DNA from 3 places in the Arthrobacter sp. G119Y2 genome. Region 3 is predicted to be linked to each of the others. Evidence: riboswitches for the same ligand, from Rfam matches in the RefSeq annotation. Region 3 holds a riboswitch; each other region holds the start of a gene.

Evidence for each region. A riboswitch is a leader RNA that binds a small molecule or an ion and turns the genes downstream of it on or off. The one in region 3 is predicted to bind S-adenosylmethionine.
Region 1: it holds a riboswitch for S-adenosylmethionine, as region 3 does, so the genes downstream of both, WKB88_RS16190 (ABC transporter substrate-binding protein) here and WKB88_RS07125 (bifunctional o-acetylhomoserine/o-acetylserine sulfhydrylase) in region 3, are expected to answer to the same signal.
Region 2: it holds a riboswitch for S-adenosylmethionine, as region 3 does, so the genes downstream of both, WKB88_RS13000 (flavin reductase family protein) here and WKB88_RS07125 (bifunctional o-acetylhomoserine/o-acetylserine sulfhydrylase) in region 3, are expected to answer to the same signal.

Annotation. Positions count from the first base shown of each region.
Region 1 is NZ_JBBPFS010000008.1:128,639-138,987, reverse strand. Features, by position in the region: gene WKB88_RS16210 (hypothetical protein) at 1-90, opposite strand, end outside; gene WKB88_RS16205 (excalibur calcium-binding domain-containing protein) at 408-785, opposite strand; gene WKB88_RS16200 (hypothetical protein) at 766-1,152, shown strand; gene WKB88_RS16195 (hypothetical protein) at 1,868-2,380, shown strand; SAM riboswitch class I at 2,510-2,598, shown strand; gene WKB88_RS16190 (ABC transporter substrate-binding protein) at 2,692-4,377, shown strand; gene WKB88_RS16185 (ABC transporter permease) at 4,380-5,339, shown strand; gene WKB88_RS16180 (ABC transporter permease) at 5,363-6,250, shown strand; gene WKB88_RS16175 (ABC transporter ATP-binding protein) at 6,265-8,007, shown strand; gene WKB88_RS16170 (acyl-CoA dehydrogenase family protein) at 8,063-9,406, shown strand; gene WKB88_RS16165 (LLM class flavin-dependent oxidoreductase) at 9,403-10,349, shown strand, end outside.
Region 2 is NZ_JBBPFS010000005.1:263,371-273,719, forward strand. Features, by position in the region: gene WKB88_RS12980 (adenosine deaminase) at 1-585, shown strand, start outside; gene WKB88_RS12985 (APC family permease) at 582-1,856, opposite strand; gene aspS (aspartate--tRNA ligase) at 2,022-3,827, shown strand; gene WKB88_RS12995 (hypothetical protein) at 3,954-4,322, opposite strand; gene WKB88_RS13000 (flavin reductase family protein) at 4,834-5,340, opposite strand; SAM riboswitch class IV at 5,402-5,523, opposite strand; gene WKB88_RS13005 (PhzF family phenazine biosynthesis protein) at 5,629-6,465, shown strand; gene WKB88_RS13010 (nitronate monooxygenase) at 6,484-7,557, shown strand; gene WKB88_RS13015 (acVLRF1 family peptidyl-tRNA hydrolase) at 7,598-8,233, opposite strand; gene WKB88_RS13020 (replication-associated recombination protein A) at 8,310-9,752, shown strand; gene rpsD (30S ribosomal protein S4) at 10,015-10,349, shown strand, end outside.
Region 3 is NZ_JBBPFS010000003.1:104,420-114,768, forward strand. Features, by position in the region: gene WKB88_RS07115 (SRPBCC family protein) at 80-526, opposite strand; gene metX (homoserine O-acetyltransferase MetX) at 587-1,717, opposite strand; gene WKB88_RS07125 (bifunctional o-acetylhomoserine/o-acetylserine sulfhydrylase) at 1,726-3,042, opposite strand; SAM riboswitch class IV at 3,112-3,228, opposite strand; gene WKB88_RS07130 (VOC family protein) at 3,544-4,194, shown strand; gene WKB88_RS07135 (hypothetical protein) at 4,417-5,358, shown strand; gene WKB88_RS07140 (glycoside hydrolase family 2 protein) at 5,449-7,395, opposite strand; gene WKB88_RS07145 (CPBP family intramembrane glutamic endopeptidase) at 7,538-8,326, opposite strand; gene hutI (imidazolonepropionase) at 8,496-9,734, opposite strand; gene WKB88_RS07155 (formimidoylglutamate deiminase) at 9,731-10,349, opposite strand, start outside.

The sequences.
Region 1 (10,349 bases), on a different contig from region 3:
CCCGCTCGGGGCGGCATCATCGCGGGGAACAGGTTCGCGGCATGAACCGCAGAATTTCCATTCCGGCTGGAGCTTGGCGCCGCAGGACATGCAGAAACTGGACAAAGTTTTTCCCCCGAAAAACAGGGGAATGCGAGTGTAGCTATCCCCCGATAAAACAACACTCTTACAGGGAGGAGCCTAGCATGCGGGTGCAGGAATAAATCCCTGCCAATAACGCTGCCAATTTGCAGTGCCTTGCACTAATTAACCTTGTGCTCATTAAAGCCGTCGGCCGTTCCCGGAATTATCTGCTGCTTCATCCTGCAGCGGCAGTTCATCAGGGGACGGAAGGTGCGGTGAAGGTATAGGACTGGCCTGCCCCTTCACCGCACCCACGGCTGCTCCGGCCGTCTGGTCAGGGGCCGCTACTCGCAGCCGACGCCGTCGCCGTCCCGGTCCAGATGCGTGCCGTAGCCGGGGCTGCCGATGTAAACCGGCGCCGCTCCGGCGTTGCGGGCTGCCGTGCAGTTCGGGTAGTAGGCCGGCGCGGGCGGTGCAGGAGCCGGGGCGGGCGCGGGGGCCGGGACCGGAGCCGGGGCGGGAGGCTCCGGGGGAATGTACTGCTGCGCCGCCTGCTCATCGGCCAGGCGCTGGGCCTCAGCAGCCTGGGCATCGGCTAGCGCCTGGTCATCGGCGATGCGCTGCGCTTCTGCTGCCTCTGCGGCTGCCCGCTCGTCAGCTTCCTTCTGGTCCGCTGCCGCCTGCCGGTCCGCGAGGATCCGGGTGGAACTGTCCTTGTCCATCCAGATCAAGGCGCCGTCGTCGTCCTCGGTGCAGACAAAGACCACCGATGTGCTGGACGAGAATGACGGCGTGGGAGTGCTGGTGGCCGAAGGCGAGGGGGACTTGGTGGGAACCCGCGACGCCGAGGCCGACGACGACGGCGTCGGGCTGGGGCTGGCCGCGGTCCTCACGGTCTCGGTCTTACCGGCTCCGAAGCACGGCTTACCGGCGACGACCGTGGAAGTCGCCGAAGGAGTCGGAGTCGGGGTTGCGCTCCTGGTTGCGGACGGGGAGGAGGAAGCCGCAGCAGGTTCCGCCTCTTCGGTTCCGCAACCCGCGACGGCCAGGACCACCGCTGTCAGGCCGGCAACCGCGAGAGCCCGCTGACGCCGATGCTGTTCCGATCTGCCGCCCTTGGCCGATTTTGGGCAGGACTGTATAGGTCGAAATAGCAAAGGATCCCCCGGGACGTTAGCAACATTTTTAGATGCAATTGCATCAGCCATAGAGTAACAGTGCCTGTGCAGGACGTTTGACCGTCATACAGTCCCGAACCTAGCCGCAGTGCCCGCTACCGCCGAAGGCCCTTTTTTACAGCCGCACGGTTTTACAGCCGCACGGTCCGAAAGCCCACCAGTTGGAAACGCCCGATCCGCAGCGTAAAGACCGGCCATTCGACCGCGGGCCCGCGGGCCGGCTCCGGCTTTGCCTTTCGCTCTCCGGTATCTCTTTCTCCGGTGTCTCTTGCCGCGGCGTCTCGTTCTCTGGCCACGCGCCGCGCCTCCCGCCACCTGCGTCTGGATTCGGCTTCCGCCAAGCGTTCGCGGTGCACGGCGCGGGCCAGGTCTATCGTCATTGCCATCTGCTTCTCCTCCGCTCGGGATACTTCACGCTAGGTCCGAAAAAAGCGCGGGTGCAGCGGCGATGCGGACATGTCGGGTCCGTATCACCAGAAAGGGCTTACGGCTGGGCTGCCGCAGTTGTCAGGATCCTGAGGGCTAGCCGCTAACTGCCCGCCCGCAAGCCGGGAACGGGCCGCAGCCCTGTCCTCCGGTCAGCCCCGCCGGGTACCGTAGAAGAACGCTTCTTCCGGAGGTCTTGTATGGACTGGCTGGCAGTGTCCCTCCTGGCCCTCGCGGCGCTCGTTCTGGGAACCGCCGCCGGCTGGAGCATCCGGGCAGGCATTGACCGCCGCGACGAAAATGCGGCCCTGAACGCACTCGTCACGGATCTGCACCTGAAGCGTCCGCTGGCCCCGATCGAACCGCAGGTGATCCAGGGCGCCGGCGACGAGGAACGCTGCCGCGCCACCGTGCTGGATGCACGCGAGCGCATGATCGAAACCCTCGCCCATCTGCGCAGCGGATCCGCCAACACCGATGTGCTGATGCGCATGTCCGCAGCCTGCACCCGCTACCTCCGTGATTCCTCCCGGGCGCCGGAGCGGTACCAGTTCGCACTGATGGAACTGCGCGAAACAATGGTCGACGGCGTGAAACTGCTCAGCGACGCCGGGCGGCGCGTGCGTTACCGGGCACCCGGGGAACGGTCCGCCGCCAAGCCCGCCCGCACGCCGTCGCGCCGGCCGAACCGCCTGCTCCGCGGACGTTTATGACACCTGTGTGACGCAGGAAGAGACGCATGACGTCACGCTGCGGAGTTTGCGGCAACGCGGCGTCATTCTCTTGCCCGGGCGGCCTCCGCCAAGCTTCCATGGTGGTGTCCGCTTCTCGAATCCGGACATTTCCCATCCAGAGCGGCTGAGAGACCTGGCTCGTTGACGCCGCAGCAACCACCCTTCGGGGCCGGTGCTCATGCCAGGACCGATGGACTCACTTCCCCGTTGGGCCCTAGCTGCAGAGCTGTGCAGCAGCGGCTCCTGCGTGCTCGAATGCCGTGTTCCTCGGTGCGACCCGAGAGGATCCCATGCACGACTCCCCCCGATCCCCCCGCATATTTGCGGCCCGCACCTCCCGCACCTCGGTTGCTTCCCGCACTCCCCTGCGGGTCGCGGCGCTCCTGGCCGCGGCGGCACTGACCCTGTCTGCCTGCGGATCCGGTTCCCAGACAGCAGGCGCCAACGCCCCAGCGGGTACGTCCGGTGAACCGGTCGACGGCGGCACGCTGGTGTACGCCGAGGTCACCCCCATCAACAACTGGCAGACCCAGGCCGCGCGGTTTTACGAGAAATCCAACGTGCTGAACTCGGTGCTGGACCGGCTGACCTACTTTGATCCGGAGAAGGGTGAGCTGGTTCCCTGGATCGCCTCGGCCTTCTCGGCCAACGCCGACAGCACCGAATTCACCTTCACCATCCGCCCCGGCGTCACGTTCAGCGACGGCACCCCGCTGGACGCCGCGGCGGTGAAGGCCAACCTGGACAGCTTTGGCCTGGGCCTTCCCGCCGCCCAGATCCAGCCGAACGTGGACTTCGCCGGCTACCAAACCAGCGAAGTAACCGGCACGGACCAGGTGGTGGTCACGTTGAACGCCCCGAACTCCAACTTCCTGCGCGCCACCTCCTCCGTCACTGCCGGACTCGTCTCCCCGGCCACATTGCAGAAGGACGCGGCCGGGCAGTCGGCCATCTCGTCCATTTCCGGCTCCGGGCCCTTCGTCTACGAATCCGAAAAGCCCGATGAGGAAGTCGTGCTCGCCAAGCGGGACGGCTACGCCTGGGCTCCGGACGGGGCGGAGAACCCGGGCGAGGCCCACCTGGACAAGGTGGTCATCAAATACCTGCCCGAGGTCGCGCACCGCGCCGGCGCCGTGCAGTCCGGCCAGGTAGATCTGGTCCGCGGCCTGCAGCCGGTGGACGAGGCCGCACTGGCATCCAGCGGCAACCAGGTGCTCGCGGCCGACGGCGTGGACCTCACGGTGAACATGGGAGCCGTGCGGACCGGCAGCGGAAAGCTGGCCGATCCCGCCGTGCGGCAGGCCCTGCAGGCGGGCATCGACCGGCAGACCATCAAGGACACGGTGCTCTCCGAGAGCTACACTCTGGCGGCGTCGGTCCTGAACCACCAGGCCCCCGGATTCGTGGACCTGAGCGCTGACCTGGCCTACAACCCGGAGAAAGCCCAGCAGCTGCTGGACGACGCCGGCTGGCAGGAAGGCAGCGACGGCATCCGCGAGAAGGACGGCGAGAAACTCGAGGTCACCGTCACCAGCTCCAACAACTCAGTGGTCATCAAACCGGCCTTCGAACTGATCGAGCAGCAGTGGCGGCAGATCGGCGTGAAGCTGAACAACCGTGCCGGCGACAACACCTTCCTCACCACGGCCATGCCCGATCCCAAGGTGGAATTCTTCGGCACCCGCCAGTTCATCTACGCCGGACTCGGTCCCATCTTCGAACCGGCCAACAACACCATGACGCACACCTCGGACCCGGAGCTGAACGCCCTGTTCGCCGCCGAGCGCGCCGCGGCCCCGGGCCCGGAACGGGACGAGGTCCTGGCGGCGGAACAGCAGGCGCTCGTGGTGGACAAGGCCTTCTCCCTGGTCCTCTGGGACGAAGTCCAGGTCTACGGCGCGCACCGCAACACCCACATTGACTTCACCTCCGGCACGGCGCCCATCTTCCAGAGCGCCTGGAAAGCGGACGGCTAAGCATGGCCCGCTATCTGGCGCACCGGATCGGGCAGGCCCTGCTGGTGGTCTGGCTCGCCTACACCCTGATTTTCCTCGCCGTGCAGCTGCTGCCCAGTGATCCGGTCACCATCTTCCTGACCTCCGATTCCGCGGTGGACCAGGCCGCGATCGACACCATGAAAGCCCAGTACGGCTACGACCAGCCGCTGCTCATCCAGTACCTGGCGCAGCTGGCAGCGCTGCTGGGCGGCGACGTCGGCTACTCCCTGACCTCGGGCGAACCGGTGACCGAGCGCATCGGCGGAGCCCTCGGTTCCACCCTCGCGCTGGCCGGCTCGGCGCTGGCGACCGCCGTCGTCATTGCCCTGGCCGTGGTCGCGGCGGCCACCCTGGCACCGTGGCCGGTGCTGCGGCGGGCTTTGGCGAACCTGCCGCCGCTGTTTTCCGCCGTACCGGTGTTCTGGCTGGGGCTCGTGCTCTTGGAGCTGCTCTCCATCCGGCTGGGCCTGCTGCCGCTGTTCCCCGACGGGTCCTTCCTGTCCCTCGCCGTCCCGGTGCTCGTGCTCGCCGTCCATGTCTCGGCGCCCATGGCGCAGGTGCTGCTCAAGAGCGTGGAGCAGGTTTACCGGCAGCCGTTCATTGACGTGCTCCGGGCCAAAGGCGCTTCTCCGGCCTGGATCTTCTGCCGCCACGCGCTTCAGAACGCCGCCGGACCCGCCCTGTCCATCCTGGGCATCACCGTGGGCACGCTGTTCGCGGGATCCGTGATCACCGAAACCGTGTTTGCCCGCGCCGGCCTCGGCTCGGTGGTCCTGCAAGCGGTCACCACCCAGGACGTGCCCCTGGTCCAGGGCCTGGTGCTGCTCACGGCCACGGTGTTTGTGGCCGTCAACCTCCTCGTGGATCTGCTGCACCCCCTGCTGGATCCGCGCATCCTCAAAGACGCCAGGCAGGGTTCAGCCCCCGCTTTGGCCTCCTGACACCGCTCTCCCGAGGACTTCCCATGACTTTGCTTTCCCCTTCCGCAGCACCCGGCGACGTTGCGCCCGGTGCAGCAGACCCGCCCGCCGCACCGGCACGACGACGACGGCGGCCGGGTTTCCGTCCCGCCCTCGCCCTGACCCTGCTGCCGGTGCTGCTGATCGCCGCGGCGGCGCTCTTTCCCGGGCTCTTCACCGGACAGGATCCGATCAGCGGGATCCCGCAGGAGAAGTTCCAGGCCCCCACTTTCGAGCACTGGTTCGGCACCGACCACCTGGGTCGGGACGTGTTTGCCCGCGTGGTGCACGGAACGTCGCAGACCTTCCTGACCGCCGGCCTGGCCGTGCTGATCGGACTCGTGGCCGGAACCGGAATCGGAGTCCTCGCTGCCACCGGCGGACGCGCCGCTGACGCCGTCACCATGCGTCTGGTCGATGTCCTGCTCGCCGTTCCGGGCTTCCTGATCGCGCTGATCATCGTCACGGCGTCCGCCCCGGGGCCAGTGTCCCTGGGCCTGGGGGTGGGCATCGCCGTCATCGCCTCCTTCGCCCGGGTGGTCCGGGCCGAGGTCCTGCGGGTGCGGAACCTGGAGTTTGTCGAGGCTGCCTTCCTCACCGGCGGCACCTACTGGACCGTGCTGCGCCGGCACCTGCTGCCCAACGCCGCCGGCCCGGTGCTCTCACTCGTCGCCGTGGATTTGGGTGCAGCCATCCTCGTGGTCTCGTCGCTGGGTTTCCTCGGCTTCGGCGCACCTCCGCCCGAGCCTGAATGGGGGCTGCTGATTGCCGAGGGCCGCCAGTATCTGGGCACCGCCTGGTGGATGACCACCCTGCCCGGCCTCGTCATTGTCGCCGCCGTGGTCCTGCTGGCCGCCCTCGGCCGGCAACTGCTCAAGAGCTTCCGGTTCTGAGAAAGGAATCCCGCATGAACTCCTCCACAGGACCATCCTCCCTCCCGTCCGCCGCTGACTCTCCTGTGCGCTCCCTGCTCTCGGTGCGCGGCCTGACCATCGAGTACGGCCGCGCCCTTTCCCGCTCCGGCAACACTGCCGCCCCGGCGGCCGCCGGCGTCGACCTCGAGGTGAACCGCGGCGAAGTGGTCGCAATCGTCGGCGAATCCGGGTCCGGAAAATCCACTCTGGCCAAGGCCATCATCGGGCTGCTGCCGGATACCGGGCGCATCACCGCCGGGACCATCACCTTCGACGGCCAGGACCTGACCGGCCTTGCCGACGGCGGCTTCCGGCGGCTGCGCGGCCGCCGGATCGGTCTGGTTCCTCAGGATCCCGGAGCCTCCCTGGACCCGGTGAAAACCATCGGAACCCAGGTTGCCGAGATCTTCCGCCTGCACCCCGAGGCCGTACCCCGCGGAAAACGGCTCACCCGGGCGGAACTGCGCGGGGAGGTTATCCGGCTGCTGGAACTCGTCGGCATCGACCGCCCGGAAGAACGCATGCGCCAGTATCCGCATGAACTCTCCGGCGGGCTGAAGCAGCGGGTCCTCATCGCCATCGCCTTCGCCCTGCAGCCGGACCTGCTCATTGCCGACGAACCGACCTCGGCCCTGGACGTCACGGTGCAAAGCCGCGTGCTGGAGGTCTTCGGGCGGCTTGCCACCACCTACGGAACCGCCGTCCTCTTTGTCACGCATGACCTGGCCGTCGCCACCGACTACGCCTCGCGGGTGGTCGTGATGAACAGCGGCCGCATCCGCGAGGACCGCCCGGTGCTGGACATCCTGACCCGGCCCGAGGACCCGTACACCGTGCAGCTGCTCGCGGGGGCCTCCCCCGGGCACCGGGCAGACGAACCACCCGCCCTGCCGCCGTCGTCGTCCGGCGTTCCCGCACTGGAAGTCCACAACCTGGCCAAAGTCTTTTCCCGCACCGGCACCGAACGCCGGGCCGTGGACGGAGTGTCCTTCGCGGTCCGCGCCGGCACCACCTTCGCGCTCGTCGGGGAATCCGGCTCCGGCAAATCCACCACCGCCCGGCTGATCCTGCGGCTGCTGGATCCCACCGGCGGCACCATCCGGATTGCCGGCGAGGACGTCACCGCCACCGCGGGAAAGGCACGGCGGGAGCTCTGGCGCAGCCTGCAGCTGGTCTACCAGAATCCGGACACCGCGCTGGATCCGCGGCTGAGCGTCGAGGACATCATCGGCGAACCGCTGCGCAGCTACCGGATGGGGTCCCAGGCCGAGCAGAAGGCGCGGGTGGCCGAGCTGCTGGAGCAGGTCAATCTGCCCGCCCGCCTGGGACGGAGCCGGCCGATGGAGCTGTCCGGCGGCCAGCGGCAGCGGGTGGCCATCGCCCGCGCGCTGGCACCGGGCGCCCGGACGCTGGTCCTCGACGAGGCCCTGAGCGCCCTGGATGTCCTCACCCAGGCACAGGTCCTGGAGCTGCTGAAGTCATTGCAGGAGGAGCTCGGCCTGTCCTACCTGTTCATTTCCCATGACCTGCACGTGGTGGAACAGGTCTCCGACGACGTCGGCGTCATGCACCGCGGGCAGCTGGTCGAAACCGGGCCCACAGCGGCGATCTTCGCCAATCCGGCCAGCGAGTACACCCGGCGCCTCCTCGCTGCCAACCCCGGCCACCGGCTCCGCGACCTCGCCGCATCCCGGAATCTGGCCCCTTCCCTAAATCCTGCTCCTTCCCGGGTCTGAACAGTTTCCTTCCTCCGTCTCTCTTCCTGCACTCTTCCCTTCCGAAAGGAACCGCATGACCAGCACCAGCACCCTTCCCCTGGACCACCGAACCGACACCCGTCCCGACACCCCTCCCGTCACCGGCGAGGCCCGGTACGCGGACCTCGCCGCCCGGTTCCGTCCGGTCTTTGACCGCATTGCCGCCGGAGCCCTGGACCGCGAACAGTCCCGGACCCTGCCGTTCGAGCAGGTGGGCTGGCTCAAGGACTCCGGCTTCACCGCGCTGCGCGTGCCGGCCGAGCACGGCGGAGACCCGGTCAGTGCCGAACACCTGTTCCGGCTGCTGATCGAACTCGCCGCAGCGGACTCGAATGTGGCGCACCTGCTGCGCTCCCACTTCGCGTTCGGCGAGACCGCCGCCCTGCAGCCGGCCGCCTTCCGGGAGCTCTGGTTTCCGCGGATCCTGGCCGGGCAGATCTTCGGCAACGCCGCCACCGAGCGCTCCGGCAACGTTCTGGGCACCACTTCCACCACGCTGCGGCAGGAGGACGGCCGGTGGCTGCTGCACGGGGAAAAGTACTACACCACCGGCAGCATCTTCGCGGACTGGGTGGTGGTCATGGCCAGCACCGCCGGGGTGGAAGGACGGCAGTACGCCGTCGTGCCCGCCGACGCCCCGGAGGTGAGCATCGCGGATGACTGGGACGGCTTCGGGCAGCCGCTCACCGGCACCGGCACCGCCGTGTTTGAGGACGTTCCGGTGGAACCGGGGAACATCCTGCAGCGCCAGGTCACCAGCACCCTGGAACCCGCGTTTTTCCAGCTGTTCCTGCTGGCCGTCCTCGCCGGGATCGGCCGGGCAGCCCTGCGCGACGCCGTGGAACTGGTGCAGTCCCGCACCCGCACCTTCAACACCGGCTCCGGTGAGCTGTTCCGCAACGATCCGATTATTCAGGAACACGTCGGCCGGCTCGCCGCCAAGGTGTACACCGCCGAGGCCGTGGTCACCGCAGCGGCCCGCGACCTGGACGCCGCGGCCGACCCTTCCCTGGGGCTTTCACCCGAGGAGGCGTTCCTGCGCGCCGAGCTGGCCGTGCAGCAGGCCCACGTGGCGGTGCCCGGCCTGGTGCTGGACGCCGCGAGCGCCCTGTTCGACGTCACCGGAGCCTCCGCCGTCAGCCGCGGCAAGGGCCTGGACCGGCACTGGCGCAACGCCCGCACCGTCGCCACCCACAACCCGAGCGCGTTCAAGGCCCGGTCCGTAGGCGACTACCTGGTCAACGGCACCATCCCCACCGGCCTGCACAGCATCGGTGACGCCCCGTCGTCGTCCGCTGTGCCCTCAACATCCGACGCGTCGTCGTCCACCGCACCGCAGTCCGCTGCCCCTTCCACCTCCGGAGTGACTTCCTCATGACAACTTTCACGCAACGCCCGCGACTGCTGCTGAGCGCCTTCGCCATGAACACCACCAGCCACATCCTCGGCGGCCTGTGGCGCCACCCGGAGGCGCAGCAGCACCGCTTCAACGAGCTCGGGCTGTGGACCGATCTGGCCGCCCGGCTGGAAGCGGCGAAGTTCGACGCACTGTTCCTGGCCGACGTCGTCGGGCTCTACGGCAATCACGACGGCGGCTGGGCCTCCCATGTGGAGCGCGGCCTGCAGGTGCCGGCGAATGATCCGCTGGTGCTGCAGTCGGCGCTGGCCGCGCGGACCGAACATCTGGGCCTGGCGCTGACCAGTTCGGTGGTGCAGGCGCATCCGTTCCAGTTCGCCCGGCAGCTGTCCACGCTGGATCATCTGAGCGGCGGCCGGGTGGCGTGGAACATCGTGACCAGCGTGCTGGAAAACGCTCACCGGAACTTCGGCGGCGACGGCCTGGCCGAGCATGACAGCCGCTACGACTGGGCCGACGAGTATCTCGAGGTTTGCTACAAGCTGTGGGAGGGCTCCTGGGACGACGGCGCTCTGGTTCAGGACAAGGCCTCCGGGATTCATGCCGATCCGGCGCGGGTGCACAAGATCCTGCACCGCGGTCCGCGCTACTCAGTGGACGGGCCGCACCTGTCCGCGCCCTCCCCGCAGGGCACTCCGGTGCTGTTTCAGGCCGGCAGCTCCGGGCGCGGGCAGCAGTTCGCCGCCGCCAACGCCGAGGCCGTGTTCATCTTCGCTCCGCACACCGCCTACGCGAAGAAAACCACCGATTCCGTCCGGGCGCTGGCCCGCGGTCTCGGCCGGCGCAACGAGGACATCAAGTTCTTTGCGGGACTGTCCTTTGTGGTCGGTTCCACCGAGGCCGAGGTGAAGGCGAAGCAGGCCGAGTACGACGAGTATCTGGACCTGGACGCGATCGTCGCGCA
Region 2 (10,349 bases), on a different contig from region 3:
GCCGAAGATGTACTCCGGCAGCTCCTGGCGCTGAACGCACCCATCGTCGGAATCGGACTGGATTCGGCGGAACTGGGTAACCCGCCGGAGGGCTTCATCGAGCTGTACCGGATGGCCCGGGAAGCGGGCCTGAAGTGCGTGGCCCACGCCGGGGAAGAAGGACCCTCACATTACATTGAGCAGGCTCTGGACCTGCTGCTGGTGGACCGGATAGACCATGGTGTCCGCTGCCTGGATGATTCCGAGCTCGTGGACCGGCTGGTGCGGGACCGTATTCCCCTGACCATCTGCCCGTTTTCCAACGTCCGGCTGCGTTCGGTGGACACCCTCGCCGATCATCCGCTGCCGCAGATGCTGGCCCGCGGGCTCAACGTATCGGTGAATTCGGATGACCCGGCCTACTTCGGCGGCTACGTTGACGACAACTTCCAGCTGCTGCAGTCCACCTTTGACCTGTCCGTGGACCAGCTTCAGGAACTGGCGGTCAATTCCGTGGAGGCGTCCTTCGCCCCGCCGGCCCGCCGCGCGGAACTGCTGGATGAGATCCGCTCCTGGCGGAGCGCGCAGGACAAGGCGCGTTCCTAGCTCCCCGTGCGGCTGCGGCGCACCGTCAGCCGCACCACGAGCCCGAACGCCAGGATGATCAGCATGGGCAGGATGGCCGGCGGCGGCAGGCTCAGTGCCGTCACCAGTGCGCCGGCCAGGCCGGCCAGGTTCACGGCCCGGGGCGTGTACCAGCGGCGCTGTTCCAGGGCGTAGCCGCACAGGTTGGTGATGGCGGCATGCAGGAGCAGGCCAAAGCAGGCCAGGCCCAGCAGAGTTGTCAGCGACGTGGTCAGTACCAGGACGACGACGGCGGCGCCTGCCGCCGCGGCAGCGGGCCAGGGCACCTGCCGGGGGCCTCCGGTGCGGCCGAAGACCCGGGGAAGGTCGCCGTCGCCCGCCATGGCCTCGGCTGTCCGGGCAGTTCCTTCAACCAGCACCCATGCGCCCGACAGGGCCGCTGCCCCGGCGGCGATCGCCACCGCTCCCGTGCCGATGCCCAGCCCCACCGCAGCCACCGGTTCGCGCAGCGGAGCGGGGGCCAGGGCCAGGGCTCCGGGCCCGGAGAACCAGGCAAGCAGCGACTGCCCCACCAGGATGTACAGGCCCAGGGCGAGAAGGACAGCGGCCGGAAGCACGCGGGGAATGAGACGGTCCGGCTCCCGGACCCGGAAGCCCATGGCGGCCAGCCGGGCGTATCCGGCAAACGCGAAGTAGGCGAATCCCGCCCCCTGCAGCAGTCCCGCCGTCGGCGTCGTATCCTCGAGGACACCGGGCTGCGGAGGCTGCCCGCCCGCTTCGTTGAACGCGACCACAACCCCGAATCCCAGTACCCCAAGGACGAAGGCCAAGATGAAACGGATCACCCAGGTGCCGCGCTGCAGGCCGAAGAGGTTCAGGGCAGTGGCCGCGGCCGCGGCGCCAACGGCCGCCGCCCGGGCATGCTCCGGCACTGTGTAGAGACCAAAGGCCAGGGCGAGCACCGCAGCCGCCGGCACCAGCGCACACAGCAGCGTCCATCCGGTGAAGAAGCCCATGTAAGGTCCCAGGAGGACCCGTGCGGCCGAACGGGTGGTGCCGCCTTCGTTGCGGTGCCCCGAGTTGCGCAGTCCGGCGCTCAGCAGGAACGTTGACGCCGCCGAGCAGTAGGCAACCAGCGCCGCCAGGGCCAGTGCGGCCGGGAGGGCGAAGCCCGCCGCCTGCGCAACCGGCGGCAGGACGATGAAGATGCCGCCCCCGACCATGCAGCCAACTCCCACGGTCACCGCGTCAAAACCGCCGAGCGGCTGTTTCCCTGAGGAGCTCCCGGACACGCGTCCCTCCGATCGGTCGGGCGGGGCGGTGCCTGCGCAGCCTGCGGCTGCCCGGCGGTGCCCTTGGCTGGGAAAGGATGTGAACACCGGTAAACTCATGAAGAGACCTTGTATTCACAATGAGCGGGAACAGTGTTTTCCGCAAGCAATCTTGAAAGGACTGCTGTGCTGCGCACTCATGCCCTTGGTTCCCTGAGGGCCGAGCATATTGGACAGACCGTCACTCTCGCTGGCTGGGTGGCCCGACGCCGGGACCACGGAGGGGTTGCCTTCCTGGACCTCCGCGATGCATCCGGATTCGCCCAGGTGGTCGTTCGCGAAGAGGACGTCTTCCACAGCCTGCGCAATGAATACGTCCTGCAGATCACCGGCACCGTGCAGAAGCGCCCCGAGGGCAACGAAAACCCCTCGCTGGCCACCGGTGAGGTGGAAGTGATCGCGGACAAGGTTGTTGTCCTGAACACTTCCGACCCGCTGCCGTTCCAGATTGACGAGCACGTTGAAGTGGGCGAGGAAGCCCGCCTGAAACACCGCTACCTCGATCTGCGCCGCCCGGCGCCGTCCCGGAACATGCGCCTGCGCTCCGAGGCCAACCGCATTGCGCGCAACCTGCTGCATGACGAAGGCTTCGTGGAGATCGAAACCCCCACGCTGACCCGTTCCACCCCCGAGGGTGCCCGCGACTTCGTGGTTCCCGCACGTCTTGCCCCGGGTTCCTGGTACGCGCTGCCGCAGTCCCCGCAGCTGTTCAAGCAGCTCCTGCAGGTGGGCGGCTTCGAGAAGTACTACCAGATTGCCCGCTGCTACCGCGATGAAGATTTCCGCGCGGACCGCCAGCCGGAGTTCACCCAGCTGGACATCGAGGCCAGCTTCGTCGAGGAAGACGACATCATCGCCCTCGGCGAGCAGATCGTGACCTCGCTCTGGAAGCTGATCGACGTCGAGATCCCGACGCCGATCCAGCGCATGACCTATGCCGACGCCATGGCGCGCTTCGGTTCCGACAAGCCGGACCTGCGGTTCGGCCTGGAGCTGACCGAGCTGACGGACTTCTTCAAGGACACCACGTTCCGCGTCTTCCAGGCCCCCTACGTGGGTGCCGTGGTCATGCCCGGCGGCGCCTCGCAGCCCCGCCGCACCCTGGACGCCTGGCAGGAATGGGCCAAGCAGCGCGGCGCCCGCGGCCTGGCCTACGTGCTCGTCCAGGAGGACGGCACGCTGACCGGACCCGTGGCCAAGAACCTGACCGACTTCGAGCGGGAGAACCTCGCGGAAAAGGTGGGCGCCAAGCCCGGCGACTGCATCTTCTTCGCCGCCGGCGAGACCACCACGGCCCGTGCGCTGCTCGGCGCCGCACGTGTTGAGATCGGCCACCGCACCGGCCTGATCGACCCGAACGACTGGGCCTTCGTCTGGGTTGTCGACGCACCCATGTTCGAGCCGGCCTCCGAGGCCGTTGCAGCCGGTGACGTTGCCGTGGGCGGCGGCGCCTGGACCGCTGTCCACCACGCCTTCACGTCGCCCAAGCCGGAATTCATGGACACGTTCGACACCGACCCGGGATCCGCTCTGGCCTACGCGTACGACATTGTCTGCAACGGCAACGAAATTGGCGGCGGTTCCATCCGTATCCACCAGCGCGACGTGCAGGAACGTGTCTTCAAGGTCATGGGCCTCTCGCAGGAGGACGCGCAGGAGAAGTTCGGCTTCCTGCTCGAAGGCTTCAAGTACGGTGCTCCGCCCCACGGCGGCATCGCCTTCGGCTGGGACCGCGTGGTGGCCCTGCTGGCCGGCACCGAGTCCATCCGCGACGTCATTGCCTTCCCGAAGACCGGCAACGGCTATGACCCGCTGACGGCCGCTCCGGCTCCGATCACCGCCCAGCAGCGCAAGGAAGCCGGTGTCGACTTCAGGCCTGAGGCCAAGAAGCCCGAGCCGAAGAAGGATGACTCCGCGAAGGACGACGCCTAGTTTTTTCGGAAGATTCATAAACGATGAAAGTGCCCGGCCGCTGATGCGGCCGGGCACTTTTGTTTCTGGCGGGTACGTTTATTTTTGATGAAATGTGCCGGCCGATGAAATGTGCTGACAGTTTGCTTAACCCGCGGCGGGCGCCGTAACGGGGGACGGCAAATGGTAGACAACAAGCCAGTAATCCCCGTCCGGTCCGTCTACTGTGATGGACGCCGGATTTTCACCCGGCATGATGACATGTTCGAAACCCATCAGCATCGGGACATTGCAGTGGTCACTGCCGACGGTGGAAAGGTGGTCCGACTCATCGTCCAGAACCTCGATGTCGTAGGCCCCCGGCTGGTTGCAGGTGAGATAAGAGGTGAAGCTGGTCCCCGGTTCCATAGCGGGCAGCTCGAAGGTGCCGGTTCCGCTGCCGGATTCCTCCAGCACGACGCTAGCGTTGGCGGGACGCCACTGCGGCTGCTGCTGAAAGAAAGTTTCCACGCTCACGGGATTGTCCGCCCGGAACAGAGCCTGCACAGCTGGATCATCCGGTGTCTGGGCGGCATTCGGCGAGGCCTCTGTGCCGGGTGCCTGGGTGGCATTCGGCGCGATCTCCAGACTGAGGCCGTTTGTGCCGGGCTCGCCGGCTGAAGAGGACGGCCGGGCCGGCTCCTCGGCAGAGGCTGAGGGCGAGGCCGGCTTACTGGAAGCGGCCTCCGGCTCCTCCTGCGCGGTGCACCCTGCCAGTACAAGGCCCAGTACTGCTGCCGGAAGCAAAGCCTTCCGTGAAAGCGGCAAACCCGGCCGGCTGCCGGGCTTTCCCTTTTTGTGTGATGTGCCGTGGACATTTCTGTTTGTGCTCATCTCCGCTACTTCCTTTCGAAGTAATCCGAAGAACAATAGTCCGTCCATGGCATGATGTAAAGGTTTGGTAACGGAGACCGTGCCGGCAAGGAATGTGCCGCGGAAAATGAATTGACGCGGCTTCCAATTTCCAGTTCCCGGCGGCGCTTTCCGGTCAGGCGAATTCAGGGACGCTGAGCTGCCGGAACGCCGACCCGTGGAAGACCAGCGGCTCATGGGCGTCGTCGTGGGAGGTGTGGCCGTGAACCCGCAGCAGCACCACTGTGTGGTCGCCCGCGGGCACCTCGTTCTCCACTGAGCACTCCAGCCACAGGGCGGCACGGTCCAGGAACAGGGCACCGGACTCGTCGGTGTGCAGGTCAAGCCCGGCGAAACGGTCGCCGGTTTTGGATGCGATCTGTTTGCAGATTCCCTCGTGTTCGGAGCCCAGGATGGATACGCCGATCCGCGTTGCCGGCCGGAGCACCGGCCAGGTGCGGGACGTGTTCTGTACGGCAAACAGGACCAGGGGCGGGTCCATGGACACGCCCACGGTAAAGGACGAGGCAACAATTCCCTGCGGCTCTCCGTCGACCACCGCGCACAAAGCGGCAATGCCGGACGGGAAACGTGAAAAGGCGCGGCGCAGGGCTGCCGGCTGAAGGTCGCTAACAAGGGACATGGTGGAAAGATCCTCTGCCTTAAGCGCGGTGCCGGCGGCCATTACGGCCGCGGCGCCACCAGCGCGGTACTTGCCGCAGCCGGGAGAGTCTCGCCGGGCGGCCGAATCGTCACCTGGAGCACCCCGCTACGGCGAGAGGGTTGCCGTCCAGCCGGCCAGGGCCCGTGGCTGGAACTCTTGATTCTTCTCCCAAGGTAGGCGCGGCCGATGCAGGGTTGCAAACGGATGCCTTACTTCGTAAAACTCCGCTTCATAAAACTCCCGGCAGCCAGGGGATAGAGTTTGGCTATGAAACAGCGGTGGTTTAAACAGGTGGACGTCTTTGGCAGTGAACCGTATCTGGGCAATCCCCTTGCCGTGGTTCTGGAAGCCGAAGGCCTTTCGGACTCCGACATGGAGTCTTTTGCGCGGTGGACCAACTTGTCGGAAACCACGTTCGTGCTGCCGCCCACCAGGGACGGGGCTGACTACCGGGTCCGCATCTTCACCCCGGGCGGCGAGATTCCCTTTGCCGGGCACCCCACGCTGGGAACCTGCCACGCGTGGCTGGAGGCCGGGAACAAGCGGCGCTATCCCGACGTCGTCGTGCAGGAATGCGGAATCGGCCTCGTGACGCTGCACGCCAATGCCGGCATTGCCGCTTTCGCCGCACCGCCGCTGCTGCGCTCGGGACCGCTTGAAGACGAGGTCCTTGACCAGGCGCTGAAGGCCCTGAACCTGGACCGCACCCAGATCCTTGCCTCCAATTGGATCGACAACGGACCCGGCTGGCTGGGACTGCTGCTCCCGGATGCCGCAGCGGTGCTGGCACTGAAGCCGGATCCGGTTGTCATGGGAAGCCTGCGCGTGGGTGTCATCGGCGCGCAGCCTGCGGACGCTGAAACCGACTACGAGGTCCGCGCCTTTGTGCCCGGGCTCGGCATCACCGAAGATCCCGTCACCGGAAGCCTTAACGCCGGCCTGGCGCAGTGGCTGATTGGCGCTGAGCTGGCACCGGAGCGGTACATCGTCAGGCAGGGTACGGCGGTCAGGCGCGACGGCCGGGTCCGCGTTTTCACGCGCGACGGCAAAATCTGGGTGGGCGGATCCACGGTCACATCCATCGACGGCACCGTCACCCTGTAAAACCTGCTGAGGACCCGCATGTTCAATCTGCACTCCCTGCCGCTTCCCGTCCTCGGCGCGCCGATGGCGGGAGGCGTATCCACTCCTGAACTGGCGGCTGCGGTCAGCAGCGCCGGGGGACTCGGATTCCTGGCGGCCGGCTACAAGAGCGCCGACGCTGTCCGTGAGCAGATTCTCCGGACCCGCAGCCTGACCGGTGCCGGGTTCGGTGTGAACCTCTTTGTGCCGGACCATGCCAATACCTACGCCGCCAATACCTGCGCCGCTGCCGAGGCAGACAGAAAGCTTGCCGCGGCGCTGGCTTTCCGGGACCGGCTGGCGGCCGGCACCGGGCTGGAGCCCGGACACCCGAACCCGGACGACGACGACGGCTGGCCGGCCAAACTGGATCTGGTCCTGCAGGAGCAGCCGGCGGTCGTGTCCTTCACATTTGGGCTGCCGGATGCTGCCGTGCTGGCCGAGCTCGCCGGCCGGGACATCTGCACCGTCATCACGGTGACGGACCCGGATGAAGCCCGGGCAGCAGCCGGGGCCGGAGCCCGGGTTCTGTGCGTCCAGGGACCCGGGGCGGGAGGCCACCGCGGCACCCTGGACAGCGCCAAAGCGCCCGGCGACGTGCCGCTGGACGAACTCCTGCGCGGAATCGCGGAAGTATCCGACCTGCCGCTGGTCGCCGCCGGCGGGATAGCTGCTCCGTCGGACGCCGCCGCGGCGCTGGCCTGCGGGGCAACGGCGGTGCAGGTGGGAACGCTCCTGCTGCTCAGCCCTGAAGCGGGGACCAGTCCGGTGCACCGCCTGGCGCTGCGGGAAGCGGCGCTCGGCTCCCGCTGGCAGGAAACGTCACTGACCCGGGCCTTTTCGGGTCGGCCGGCCCGGGGACTGACCAACGAATTCATGCGCACTTACCCGGACGCGCCCGATGCGTACCCGTACATCAACCAGATCACCGGACCGCTGCGGGCCGCCGCAGCAGCGGAGGGCAACCCCGACGGGGTCAGCCTGTGGGCCGGCACCGGCTACCGGCAGGTGAGCGGGGATGCCGCCGGGATCATTGTCCGCCGGCTCGCCGGGGTCGGGGACCGGGAGTACTGAAACTGCCCGGGGGACTGAAGCTGCACGGCAGTTCGGACCGCTAGGGCACCGTAATCCGGATGAAAACAGAGGCCGCGTCCTTTGCGGCCCTGGCCAGCACGGCCAGCTTGGGATCCTGCACGTCCAGGGGACGCAGCCGGGCCAAGCCGCTCCACGGCTGGAAAATCCGCTCGTTCGCCAGCAGCTCGGTCAGTGCGCGGTCGCCGCCAAATACCAGGTACTCGGGCTGCTGGTCGGTGAAGATCCGGGCTGCCTGTTCGGCAGCGGTCTGCACGAGGGCATCAGCCTGGTTGCTGCGCCGACGTGCGAAGCGCTGCTGTGAGCCGCCGCCTGCTGCGGTGCGGGACTGGACGTACCGGGTGCCGGCCTTGGACGCGAGCAGCAGTCCGTCGCGGGCCACGCCCGCCGCATATCCGCCGCGGCGCAGCAGCACAATGCCGAGGGTGCGGGACTGGCCGGCCAGTGACACCAGGCGTTCGACGTCGTTGGTGCCCCGCCCCGGCCTGCCGTCGTCCGGCCAGGGGGCCAGGATTTCCGCCTCGGTGCCGTTGGCGGCCGCGAGGTGCAGCCCGCCGTGCTCGGGGGTCAGCGCCAGCTCTCCGTTGCCTGCTGCAAACCGGTCCAGCCAGCCGGGCAGCCGCTCGGGTGATACATACGTGGTTCGGGTGGCGGGCATTCGACGATTCTTCCGGTGCGGCTGAGCCGGCGGTTGCCGGGCCTTCTCCACGCTACGGCACGAGTAGCCTTGGGATGTGAGTGATTTGTTCAGCAGCGACAGTGACAGCTACACCGACAGTGACAGCGGCAGCGGCACCGGCACGGACAACCGGTACGACGACGGCGGGTCGGACTCCGCCGCGGGCGATGACGGCCGGAAGCGTCCGCGCAGCCCCCTGGCAGTGCGGATGCGGCCGCGGACGCTGGACGAAGTCGTGGGACAGCAGCACCTGCTCGGCCCGGGATCCCCGCTGCGCACCCTGGCCGAATCGGCCGACGACCGCGGCCCCGCCGGCCCGTCGTCGGTCATGCTCTGGGGACCTCCGGGCACGGGTAAAACCACGCTCGCCCATGTCGTTGCACGCGGTTCCGGACGCAAATTCGTGGAACTGTCCGCCATCACCGCCGGCGTGAAGGATGTCCGCCGGGTGATGGAGGACGCCCTGACCAACCGCGACCTGCACCGCATCACCACCGTGCTGTTCCTGGACGAAATCCACCGGTTCAACAAGGCCCAGCAGGATGCGCTGCTGCCCGGCGTGGAGAACCGCTGGGTGGTGCTGGTGGCCGCCACCACCGAAAACCCGTCCTTTTCGGTGGTTTCGCCGCTGCTGTCCCGGTCCCTGCTGCTGACGCTGAAACCGCTGACCGAACAGGACATAGCCTCGCTGCTCCAGCGCGCCGTGGAGGACGAGCGCGGGCTGGCCGGACGCGTAACGCTGACCGAAGAGGCGCTGGAACACCTGGTGCGCCTGGCAGCGGGCGACGCGCGGCGCGGACTCACTGCGCTGGAAGCGGCCGCGGGCGTCGCCTACTCCGAACGGGCCGACGGCGAGGAGACCCCGGTGGTCACGCTCAGCGACGCGGAAAAGGCGCTGGACGTGGCAGCCCTGCGCTATGATCGCGCGGGAGACCAGCACTATGACGTCACCAGCGCCTTCATCAAATCCCTGCGCGGCTCGGACGTCGATGCTGCCCTGCACTACCTCGCCAAGATGGTCGAGGCAGGGGAGGACCCGCGGTTCATTGCCCGGCGGCTGGTGATTTCGGCCGCCGAAGACGTGGGCATGGCTGATCCCACGGCCCTGCAGACCGCGGTGGCCGCAGCGCAGGCGGTCCAGCTGATCGGCATGCCCGAAGGGCGGATTATCCTGGCCGAGGCCGTGGTGCATATTGCAACCGCCCCCAAATCCAACGCCGCCTACAACGGCATCAATGCCGCCATCGCCGATGTCCGCGCCGGACGCGGGCAGGGCATTCCCGCCCATCTGCGCGACGCCCACTATCCCGGAGCCAAGCAGCTCGGGCACGGCAAGGGCTACGTCTACTCTCACGACGAACCGCACGGCGTTGCCCGGCAGCAGTACCCGCCGGATGACCTGGTGGGCCGCAACTACTACGAGCCCACCGGCAACGGCGTGGAACGGGACATCACGGCGCGGCTTCAGCGGCTGCGCGGGATCATCCGCGGGAAGTAGCCGGGGGAGTCTCCGGGGGAGCCGCCGGAAGGAACTGCGTCCGTCCCCGTGCTAGGATTGATGGTTGACTGGCAAGCGCGACGCCGGACCCCCTTCCCCGCTGTAAGCGGGGAGCTGTGCCCGGTGCCGTGTCTGTAGCAGAAGGCAGCGGTTGGCCCGAGCTCTCCCTAATGGAGGCCAGTACTTACGTATCAGTCATCACGGTATCCCGGTGAGAACCAGGGCTGCGGTGGCCAAACCGCCAAAACAGTGAAAGGTGAACGTGGCTAACAACACACGTGCACGCCGTCAGGCCCGCGCTTCGCGCGCCCTCGGCATTGCTTTGACCCCCAAGGCAGCCAAGTACTTCGAGCGTCGTCCTTACCCGCCGGGTGAGCACGGCCGCGCACGTCGCAAGCAGGACAGCGACTACGCGGTACGCCTGCGTGAAAAGCAGCGTCTGCGCGCCCAGTACGGCATCCGTGAAGCACAGATGACCCGTGTCTTCGAGGAAGCCCGCCGCACCGCCGGTCTGACCGGTGAAAACCTGATCGAGCTGCTCGAGATGCGTCTTGACGCCCTCGTGCTGCGCGCCGGCTTTGCCCGCACGATCGCCCA
Region 3 (10,349 bases):
GGAGCTCCGCCGGCTAGCCTGCCGGCTTGTCGGTGCGGTGTCATGGCGGCAAGACTAACACCGCATCATTCAGGAGCAGTCAGCCCCGCGAACCCTTTTCCGCCAGCTGAATGAGCGTCGCCAAATGGTCCGCCCAGGCGCCGGAGTGGGTGCGCGCCACCTCGTCCCCGTCCGCCAGGGTGCCCAGGCCGCTTTCGGTGATGACGACGTCGGTGTAATCGGTTTCGGCGTCCGGGCCCGGAACCGCGTCCAGCAGGAAGCTCACCACCGTGTGGGCGTTCCAGCCGGGTTTGGTCCAGCGGAAGGACAAAAGCCTGTCGCGGGCCACGGCGAGCACGGTGCCCGTGGCGCGCTGCTCACCGCCGTCGTCGGCCGGACCCTGCGCCGCCCGCTCGCTCAGCGGCGACCCGGGACTGGGGGTGAAATCCATGCCGGGCCACCACGCGGCCCGGTTGTCCACCAGTGCATGCCAGAGTTCCGCCGGCGGGCACTGGGCCTGCGCCGCAACCCGAATTGAATCACCCATGTCATTGTTCTTCCACGGCCGGACCGCCTTGGCAAGAGCACCCGTGCGGCTCCGGCGCGCTCACGCTGATCCGAAGAACCGCTTCCTGAGCGGAACACCGATCTGCTCGACGTCGGTAAGGAACCCGTCGTGGCCAATGGGCGCCGTGATGGTGTGCACCTCCACGCTGCCGGGCAGTGCGGCCGCCAGGACCTCGGACTGCTCCGGGAAGTAGAGCCGGTCCGAGTCCACGGCGGCAACAAAGAACTCCGCCGTAACCCCGGCCAGCGCCTGTTCCAGGGAGCCGCGGCCGCGGGCGACGTTGTGGCTCATCAGCGCTTCGGTCAGCACCAAGTAGCTGTTGGCATCGAACCGTTCCACCAGCTTGCGGGCCTGGTGGTCCAGGTAACTCTCCACCGCGTACCGGCCCCGTTCGGCCGGCAGGGCGGAACCCAGCGGGTCCTCCTGCGTCTGCGGCTGGTGCCCAAACCGGTACTCCAGCTCCGGCTCCGAACGGTAGGTGATGTGCGCTATCCGGCGGGCCAGGCCCAGGCCGGCAGTCGGCGTCGGGCCGTTGTAGTAGTCGCCGCCGCTGAAGCGCGGGTCCAGCCGGATGGCCTCAAGCTGCGCCTGTCCAAAGGCGATCTGCTCGGCCGAGCTGGCTGCCGTGCAGGCAATGACGGCGCAGCGCCGCACCCGGTCCGGTTCGGTAACGGCCCATTCCAGGGCCCGCGCCCCGCCCAGCGATCCGCCCAGCACCGTGTGCCAGGACCGGATGCCCAGCTGGTCCGCGAGCCGGGCTTCGGCGCGGACGGAGTCCCGGATGGTGACAAACGGGAAGCGCGATCCCCAGGGCAGGCCCTGCGGATCGGGCGAGGACGGTCCGGTGGAGCCGTAACAGCCGCCGAGCATGTTGACGGCCACCACAAAGAATCGGTTGGTGTCCACGGATTTCCCCGGACCCACCAGCGCGTCCCACCATCCGTCTTCCCCGGTGTCCCCGCGGGCAACATGTGTGCTGCCGGTCAGGGCATGGGCCACCAGGACGGCGTTGGACGCATCGGCGTTGAGCCTGCCCCACGTCTCATAAGCGAGTGTCACCTGCGGCAGGTGCCCGCCGGTTTCCAAATCCAGGCCGCCGATGTGAGCATGGCGCAGCACCCCGTCCCGGGCGGGGGCGGGGTGCTGCGGCACCGTGGACGGCAGGGTCACGCGAATCGCTACGCTCCCTTGGCGGCCCGGAAGCCGGCGTCGAGGTCGGCAATGATGTCGTCAATGTGCTCGATGCCGACGGACAGCCGCACCAGGCCGGGGCTGACCCCCGCGGCGAGCTGGGCTTCGGCCCCCAGCTGGCTGTGCGTGGTCGACGCCGGATGGATCACCAGGGAACGGACGTCGCCCACATTCGCCACATGGGAGTGCAGCTCCAGCGCATCCACGAAGCGCTTCCCCGCCTCGATGCCGCCGGTGATGTCGAAGGAGACAATGGCACCGGTGCCGCGCGGCCCGTACTTGCGACCGCGCTCAAACCACGGGCTGGACTCAAGGCCCGCGTAGGCGACCGAGATGACGTCGTCGTGCGCTTCGAGCCAGTTGGCAACCGCGACGGCGTTGGCCACGTGCCGCTCCACCCGCAGGCTCAGCGTCTCCAGCCCCTGGGCGATGAGGAACGCGTTGAACGGTGAGACGGCCGAGCCGAGGTCGCGGAGCAGCTGCACCCGGGCCTTGAGGATGTAGGCGAGGTTGGCGCCCAGGACGCCGTCGGCGCCCAGGTCCCTGGCGTATACCAGGCCGTTGTAGCTCTCGTCCGGGGTGTTGAACCCGGGGAACTTCTCCGGATCCGCGCCGAAGTCGAAGTTGCCCGAATCGACAATGACACCGGCAATCGAGGTCCCGTGGCCGCCCAGGTATTTCGTGGCCGAATGCACCACAATGTCCGCTCCCCATTCAATGGGCCGGATCAGGTACGGGGTGGACAGGGTGTTGTCCACGATCAGCGGGACGCCGGCCTCATGCGCGACGACGCTGATGCCTTCGATGTCCAGGACGTCCTGGCGCGGGTTGGAGACCACTTCGCCGAAGAACGCCTTGGTGTTGGGCTGCACGGCGCTGCGCCACTGGTCGAGGTTGTCCGGGTCCTGCACAAAGGTGGTCTCGATGCCGAACTTCTTCAGGGTGTGCTTGAAGAGGTTGTAGGTGCCGCCGTACAGGCTGGGGCTGGCGACGATGTGGTCGCCGGCTTCGGCAACGTTCAGGATTGCGAAGGTCTCCGCGGCCTGGCCCGAGGCGAGCAGCAGCGCACCGAGTCCGCCTTCAAGGGACGCGATCCGGTTTTCCACCGCTTCCTGGGTGGGGTTGCCGATTCGTGTGTAGATCGGCGCGAGCTCAGCCAGGGCAAACCGGTTGGCTGCCGCTTCGGCACTGGGAAAGACGAACGACGTCGTCTGGTAGATCGGCAGCGCACGGGCACCGGTGACGGCGTCGGGCTCCTGTCCCACATGGATCTGACGGGTTTCGAAGGACCAGTTTCCTGACATGGCATTGCTCCCTATTGACCAGGGGCCGCATCGAGACTTCTAGCCGGGAAAGAGCCGGCAGCCACGTGTGACCCGCGCTTGCCGTACGCCCGATTGACGTACAGCCAGGTCTTCACCCGGGGCACCCCACCGCGGTTGGAGGGTTGCCGGCCAGCAAGCCGGGGCTATCTGCTGGCACTCATGACCTATTCCCCCAATGAAAACGGATAACCCCGAACCCCGCAACCTCTGTGACGGTTCATTTCCCTGCGTTGCAGCGGCGCTGCTGAGCGGGCAGTACGGCTTACCGTGCTGGGGCACTGGACGACGACGTTCGCCAGGGGCAGGTCATCAATAAGCACATCGTAGATTTTTTGCCAGCGGCCCTGCCCTCAAGAGCAGGGATTCCCGGGCCGTGTTCAGCGGCGGAAAAGCACCCGATCCGCGGGCAGAAAAAGTAAGTACACGCAGTTAGGGTTACCTTGGTCGAGAGGTCGGTCACAACGTGCAATTATGGGCCGCATGCGCTTGGACCATGTATCTTATGCCTGTGAATCCGACGGTCTTTTGGCCACGACCGAGAGGATTGCTTCCGCTCTGGGAGCGGACTTCGTCAAGGGTGGCGTCCACCCCCGTTTCGGCACCCGCAACATGATTCTTCCTCTGGCTAACCACCAGTATGTCGAGGTGGTGGAGGCCCTGAGCCACCCGGCATCAGACAAAGCTCCTTTCGGACAGGCTGTGCGGCAGCGCTCCGAATGCGGCGGCGGCTGGATGGGCTGGTGCGTTGCAGTGGACGATCTGTCTCCGTTTGAAGAGCGCCTAGGCCGCGAGTCGGTCCCGGGCAACCGCAAGTTTCCCGACGGCCAGGAACTGACCTGGCGCCAGATCGGCATCAACGGCCTCATCGCCGACCCCCAGGTGCCCTACATGCTGCGCTGGGACGAGGGCACTGAGCCGCTGCATCCCTCCGCTGCCCTGCCCGGCATGCCCGGTGCCGTGAAGCTGAATTCGCTGACCATTGCCGGATCCGCCGAGCGGGTCACCCGGTGGCTGGGCACGCCGGTTGAAGAGCCGCTGGAAAATGTGGGCGTCACATGGATTTCCCCGAAGGGAACCCCCGGTATCATGTCCGTCACGTTCAATACGGCGAACGGCCTGGTCGAGATTTAGGCTGCGCCGCTCCGGTTTGTCCGGACCCCTCCGGTTTGTCCTGACCCCTCCGGTTTGTCCGGATCCCTCCGCTTTGTCCGGATCCCTCCGGTTTGTCCGGATCCCTCCGGTTTGTCCGGATCCCTCCGCTGCGCAGTGGCAGGGATTCCCCAAACCGGAGGGCTGTCCACAACCGGGCCTCTTGCGCTGGCGGGCGGTCCGCAACCCGTCCAGCCTTGAGGCATGGACCCGGCATTCATTTACTCAGCCGACGCCGAAACCAATGGTACGGACCGGCGTTCCCTGGCGCTGAGCTGCCGATCGGGCAAACTCGTCCGTCTCCGCCCTGGTGTGTACATGCAGGCGGAGGACTGGCGGATTCTGTCTCCCTGGGAACGGGAGCGGGCACGAATCCGGGCCGCTGTCGCCCAGGTGCCGGGGCAGCGCATCCTCATTCAACAATCCGCCGCAATCATCTGGGGACTGCCTGTCATTGGGAAGTCAGCCGAAGTACTGCTGCTGGCCGTTCATCCCACCCATGGCCGACGCCGCGGGGATCTCCGCTGGGCCGAGCGCCGGCTGCTGGAACCGGTCACCGCGTGGGACGGGCTCCCCGTAACTTCCCGTGCGCATACGGTCCTGGACATGGCTGCCTATCTGGACTTCGAGCGTGCAGTCCCTGCCATGGATCATGTTCTTCGCCCGGATCCCGTTCGTGGTCTTCCCGGCCTGGGGAAGGAACACCTTCGCGAGCTGGCGGAGCATTTGCCCGGCCGTCCCAAACAACTCCGGGCGCGGCGGGTTATCGACTTCGCGCAGGCCCTCTCCGAGTCAGCCGGTGAGTCCTACTCCCGGGCCGTGCTGTACCGGCAGGGTTTTCCGGAGCCTGAGCTCCAGCATGAATTCCACACTGCGGCAGGGCGGTTCCGCACTGACTTTTACTGGCCCGGGCACAGGCTCGTCGGGGAGTTCGACGGTGCGGTGAAATACGGAAGCGGCAAAGGAAGCATCGCACCGTCGTGGGATACCCTCCTGCGGGAGAAACGCCGGGAAGACGCCATTCGGGCCACCGGCGTCGGATTTGTCCGCTGGTCCTGGAATGACATCACCCGGCCGCCCCAGCACCCGGAGGGTTTGGTGCAGCGTCTGGTCCGGGCCGGGCTGCCCCGACCTGGCCGCCGCTGATTCCCTCCGCTTTGTGAGAAACCCTCCGCTTTGTGACAATCCCTCCGCTGCGCAGCGGAGCAATGGTGTCAAAGCGGAGGGGAATACCGATCAGTCCCGAAACGTCGGCAGAACAGCGCCGGCCGCCGCCCGGATGAGCCCGGCGTTGAGGTCCCGCACCGTCCCGGCGTCGATCTTCACCACCCGCCGGTCGTAGGTGAGCAGCCCGTTCACCTCGTCCTCCACATCCGTGAGCTGGGTATAGACCGTGGCGGCCAGCCCCTGCGCCACGGCCGGTTCGATCTGCCGCCGGTGCAGCTTTTTATACGCCTGCCGCAGGGCCTCGGGGGTCTTGAAGCGCCGGTACCCGAACTCCTTCTCATTGAAGGTGTGGCCCGGCACGCGCAGGCTGTACCCGCCGTATTCGGAAAGCACGACGGCGCGGCCGTCCCGGAGCCACCCCTTCCGCAGCTTGAACGGCACAAAATAAACGTGCACGCTCTTGAGGTCTCCCCCGCCCTGGTCATGCCAGCCGCTGGCGTGGTCGATGGTCCGGGTGGGGTCGAGTTCGCGCAACAGCTGCGTTGCCGCATTCGCGTCGAACTGGCCCCAACCCTCGTTGAACGGCACCCACACGGCAATCGAGGTGCAGTTGCGCAGCAGCTCGACCGTTGAGCGCAGCTCGCCGCGGAAATCGTCCCGGCCCTGCTCGTCGGAGCGTCCGAAGGCGGCATAGTCACTATCGTCGCGGTGCGGTACGCCAACCGCAGGCGCAGTCACGACCGCGTGCCGGTATGACCGGCCGCCGTTGACCAGGTCCTGCCAGACCAGCATGCCGAGACGGTCGCAGTGGTAGTACCAGCGCAGCGGCTCGATCTTGATGTGTTTGCGCAGCATGGTGAAACCGAGGTCTTTCGCAGCCTGAATGTCGTAGGCCAGCGCCTCATCCGACGGTGCCGTGTACAGCCCGTCCGGCCAGTACCCCTGATCGAGCAGCCCGGCGTGGAAGTAGGGGCGGCCGTTGAGCAGCAGCCGGGTATGGCCGGCATTGTCCGGTCCGACCCCGAAAGTCCGCAGTCCGGTGTAGCTGCTGATGCTGTCCAGTTCCTCACCGGCGCCAGCGTCCCCAGCACCGCCGTCGGCAACCAGCGTCACGGAAACGTCATACAGAAAAGGATCTTCCGGCGTCCACAGACGCGGATTCGGCACCGGAATGCGGGTGGCAGCACCGGGCACGACGACGGCGTCCGCCACAGTGCGACCCCCGGCGGACACGGTGATCACTGCCTGCAGGTCCGGGCCTGTAGATGTCCCTGCCGCGCCGCCCCCACGCGGGGTGCAGCCGTCCACGTGCACGGTGACGGAAACGGAGTCGAGATCCGGCACCAGGTCCAGCCGGGAAATGCTGACTCGCGGCACCGATTCCAGCCAGACCGTCTGCCAGATCCCGGACTGTGCCGTATACCAGATGCCGCCGCGGTCCAGCATCTGCTTGCCCCGGCTGGCGTAGCCGGTGTCGCTGATGTCGCGGACCCGGACGATGATCTCGTGTTCGGTTCCGGCGGCCGCGGCGGCGTCTCCAGCGTCCACGGCGGCGGCGGCGGCCGCGGAGGAACCGGCGCCCGCGGCGTCACGGGTCCCGGCGGCGAGCGCATCGGTGACGTCCAGCGAGAACGGGAGGTATCCGCCGTCGTGCCCTCCCACCTCAACCCCGTTGACGGTGACCGTGCAGCTCTGGTCCACCGCACCGAAGTGCAGCAGCACCCGTTCGCCGGCGAAGCCCTCGGGCAGGCGGAGGCTGCGCCGGTACCAGAGGAGCTGCTGCGGCTGGAGCTGGCGGTTCACGCCGGAGAGCGCAGCCTCGGGGGAAAACGGCACCAGGATCTGCCCGTCCCACTCGCCGTCGGCGGGCGGCGCCTCCCGGCGCGCGGAGGTGATGGCGTACTGCCAGTAGCCGTTGAGGTTGAGGTAGCTGTCGCGGACCAGCTGCGGGCGGGGGTACTCCTGCAGGACGGCATCCGGATCCAGGTCCGCTCCCCAGGGAGTTGTCAGTGTCACGGGGAGACTAGGTCGAGGGTCAGCGCGGATTCATTCATCCGGAGATCCTAGCGTGCCCGGGCGCACGGGCCTCGGCGGCAGGCCGTGGCAGCTGCCCTCAGGCACTGAGTCAGGCACTGACTCAGCCAGGCACGGGCCCGGGTCAGTCGCCGATGCCGATCGCCGGACCGAACAGCGCAAACCCGACAAAACCGGCAATATCCACGAGGGCGTGCGCGATCACCAGCGGCATCACGCGCTTCGTCTTGGTGTAGGCGTAGCCGAAGAGCAGCCCCATCAGGAAGTTTCCGATCCCGGGCCCGATCCCCTGGTACAGGTGGTAGCTGGCACGGATCAGCGCACTGGTGAGGATGATGGCCGGGGTGCTCCAGCCCAGCTGCCGCAGCCGGATAAAGAGATACCCCACCACAATGACTTCCTCGAGCACGGCGTGCCGCAGGGCGGACAGGATCAGCACCGGAAGCGTCCACCAGTAGGTGTCCAGGGCCGCGGGCACCAGAGCGGTGGTGATGCCCAGCGCACGCCCCGCGGCGTATACGCCCAGGGTCCCGACGCCGATGACTGCCGCCAGCCCGAAACCCAGCGCAAAGTCGCGCACCGGTTTGGCGAAGGTGAAGCCGAGGCGCCGGAACACGCTCTTGCCCGGTTCGGTCAGCAGGAACAGCACCAGCGCCACCGGCAGCAGGGAGAAGAAGATTCCCAGCAGCTGGTACACCAGGTCGAACACCGGGTTCTCGTCCAGGACCGGGTTCAGTGTGGTCGTCTGCCCGGCGAGCTGGCCCTCCGCCGCCTTTTCCAGGAGCTCGACGACGGCGTACACCCCTGATCTGCCCAGCGACAGTCCCAGGACAATCAGGATTTCAAAAACGAGCATCTTCCGGGCCCGCGGATCCAGGGTTTCGGCGGGGGCGGAGGGGAAGGCGGCGGGCATGGTCCTATTGTGCCGGGTCAGGAGCGGACCGTTTCGCAGGTGACCTTGGCCATGCCGGTTTTCTCGAACCGCCGTTCGCGCAGAAGCCGCAGGTTGAGCTTGAGCCCGCCGGGAAACACATCTCAATCCTGCCCGGGTACCGGGGGCAAGGGCGGGGCCTCATCCGGCGTCAGCGCACCTGCACACCGGAGCGCCAGACACTGCCGGTCAGCGGCATGCCCGGCCGGTAGGCCAGGTGCGCGGCCGAGGGCGCGTTGAGCAGCTGCAGATCCGCCCGGTGCCCGACGGCGAGCGAGCCCACCGCCCGCTGTCCGTCCCGGTCCGTGCCGGTGTGGACACGCAGGGCGAGCGCTCCGCCGTAGGTTGCCGCACGGAGGGCTTCCTGGACGGTCAGGCCCATCTGCAGCACGGCAGTCGCCACGCAGAAGTTCATCGAGCTGGTGTAGGACGTCCCGGGGTTGCAGTTCGAGGCCAGTGCCACCGGCACACCGGCGTCAAGCAGCCGGCGGGCGTCGGCCAGCGGCGCCCGGGTGGAGAGGTCGCAGGCGGGCAGGCAGGTCGCCACGGTGCCCGGCGTCCCGCCCCCGTCCCAGCCGGACCAGGTGCCGGCGAGCGCGGCGACGTCGTCGTCGGACAGGTAGTTCACGTGGTCCACGCTGGCTGCCCCGAATTCCACGGCCAGCTGCACGCCGGCACCGGGGCCCAGCTGGTTTCCGTGCACCCGCAGTCCGAGCCCGGCCTTCCGGCAGGCAGCCAGCACGCGGCGGGACTGGTCCTCGGTGAAGGCACCCTTTTCACAGAAGACGTCCGCCCACTGCACGTACGGCAGGACGGCGTCGAGCATGTCGGTGCAGACCAGGTCGGTGTACTGGTCGGCGTCCACGCCGTTGGGCACCAGGTGCGCGCCCAGGAACGTCACCTGGTCGGCCACACCGGAGGCGATGCGCGCATGCCGCCGCTCCTCCTCTAGGTTCAGCCCGTATCCGGTCTTGGTTTCCAGGTAGGTGGTTCCGCCCGCGGCTGCTTCGGCAACGCGCGCCAGCAGCAGCCGGGTCAGGTCATAGTCCGAGGCCCCCCGCGTAGCCTCCGTGGTGACGGCAATCCCGCCGGCGGCGTAGGACTGCCCGGTCATCCGGGCCTCGAACTCGGCGCTGCGGTCCCCAGCGAACACCAGGTGCGTGTGTGAATCCACCCAGCCCGGCAGCCCGGCCCGGCCGCCGGCGTCAACCACCGCATCGGCGGACGGAGCGTCGGCGGCGGCGCCGATCCAGCTGATCCGCTCGCCTTCGAACAGCACCGCTGCACGGTGAAGGACGGAAGCCGCCGCCCCATCGGTGTAGTCCTGGGTGGAAAGTTCGCCGATGTTGGTGATCAGCGTGGAAGCGGTCTGGGGTGTTGCCGTACTCATGGTTGCGGAATTCCTTCCGGGTCGGTGGTGCGGGCGGCGTCAACCGCGGCGACGGCGGCGGCCAGCAGGGCAGCCGGATCGCCGAGGGTTGCGTGCCGGCCGCTGCGGGACAGGACACGGCCACCGACGACGACGGTATGCACGTCTGCTGCGGTGGCCGACAGGGCCAGCTGCCCGGGACGGGACCCGGCGGTGCGGATGCTCGCCGGATCCACGCACATCAGGTCGCACACGGCGCCGGCTTCCAACCCGGTGCGCGTGCGCCCCTGGGCGCGGGCTCCGGCGTCGGACGCTGCGGCGTGCAGGTCGGCGGGCGTGAAGCGGCCGCGCTCCCCCGAGGAAAGCCGCTCGCCGTGCTCCAGTGCCCGCATTTCCAGGAAGGGATCGACGACGGCGTGCTGGTCGGTTCCCAGCGCAATCCGGGCACCCGCTGCCTGCAGCCGGGCTGCGGGGCCGATCCCGTCGGCCAGGTCCGCCTCGGTGGTGGGGCACATGACCACGGTGGCGCCGGCTTCGCCCAGGGCCGCGATGTCTTCACCGCTCAGGTGGGTGGCGTGCACGGCGGAGAGCCGCCGGGTCAGCAGCCCGTGTTTGTGCAGCAGCATCGTAGGGGTC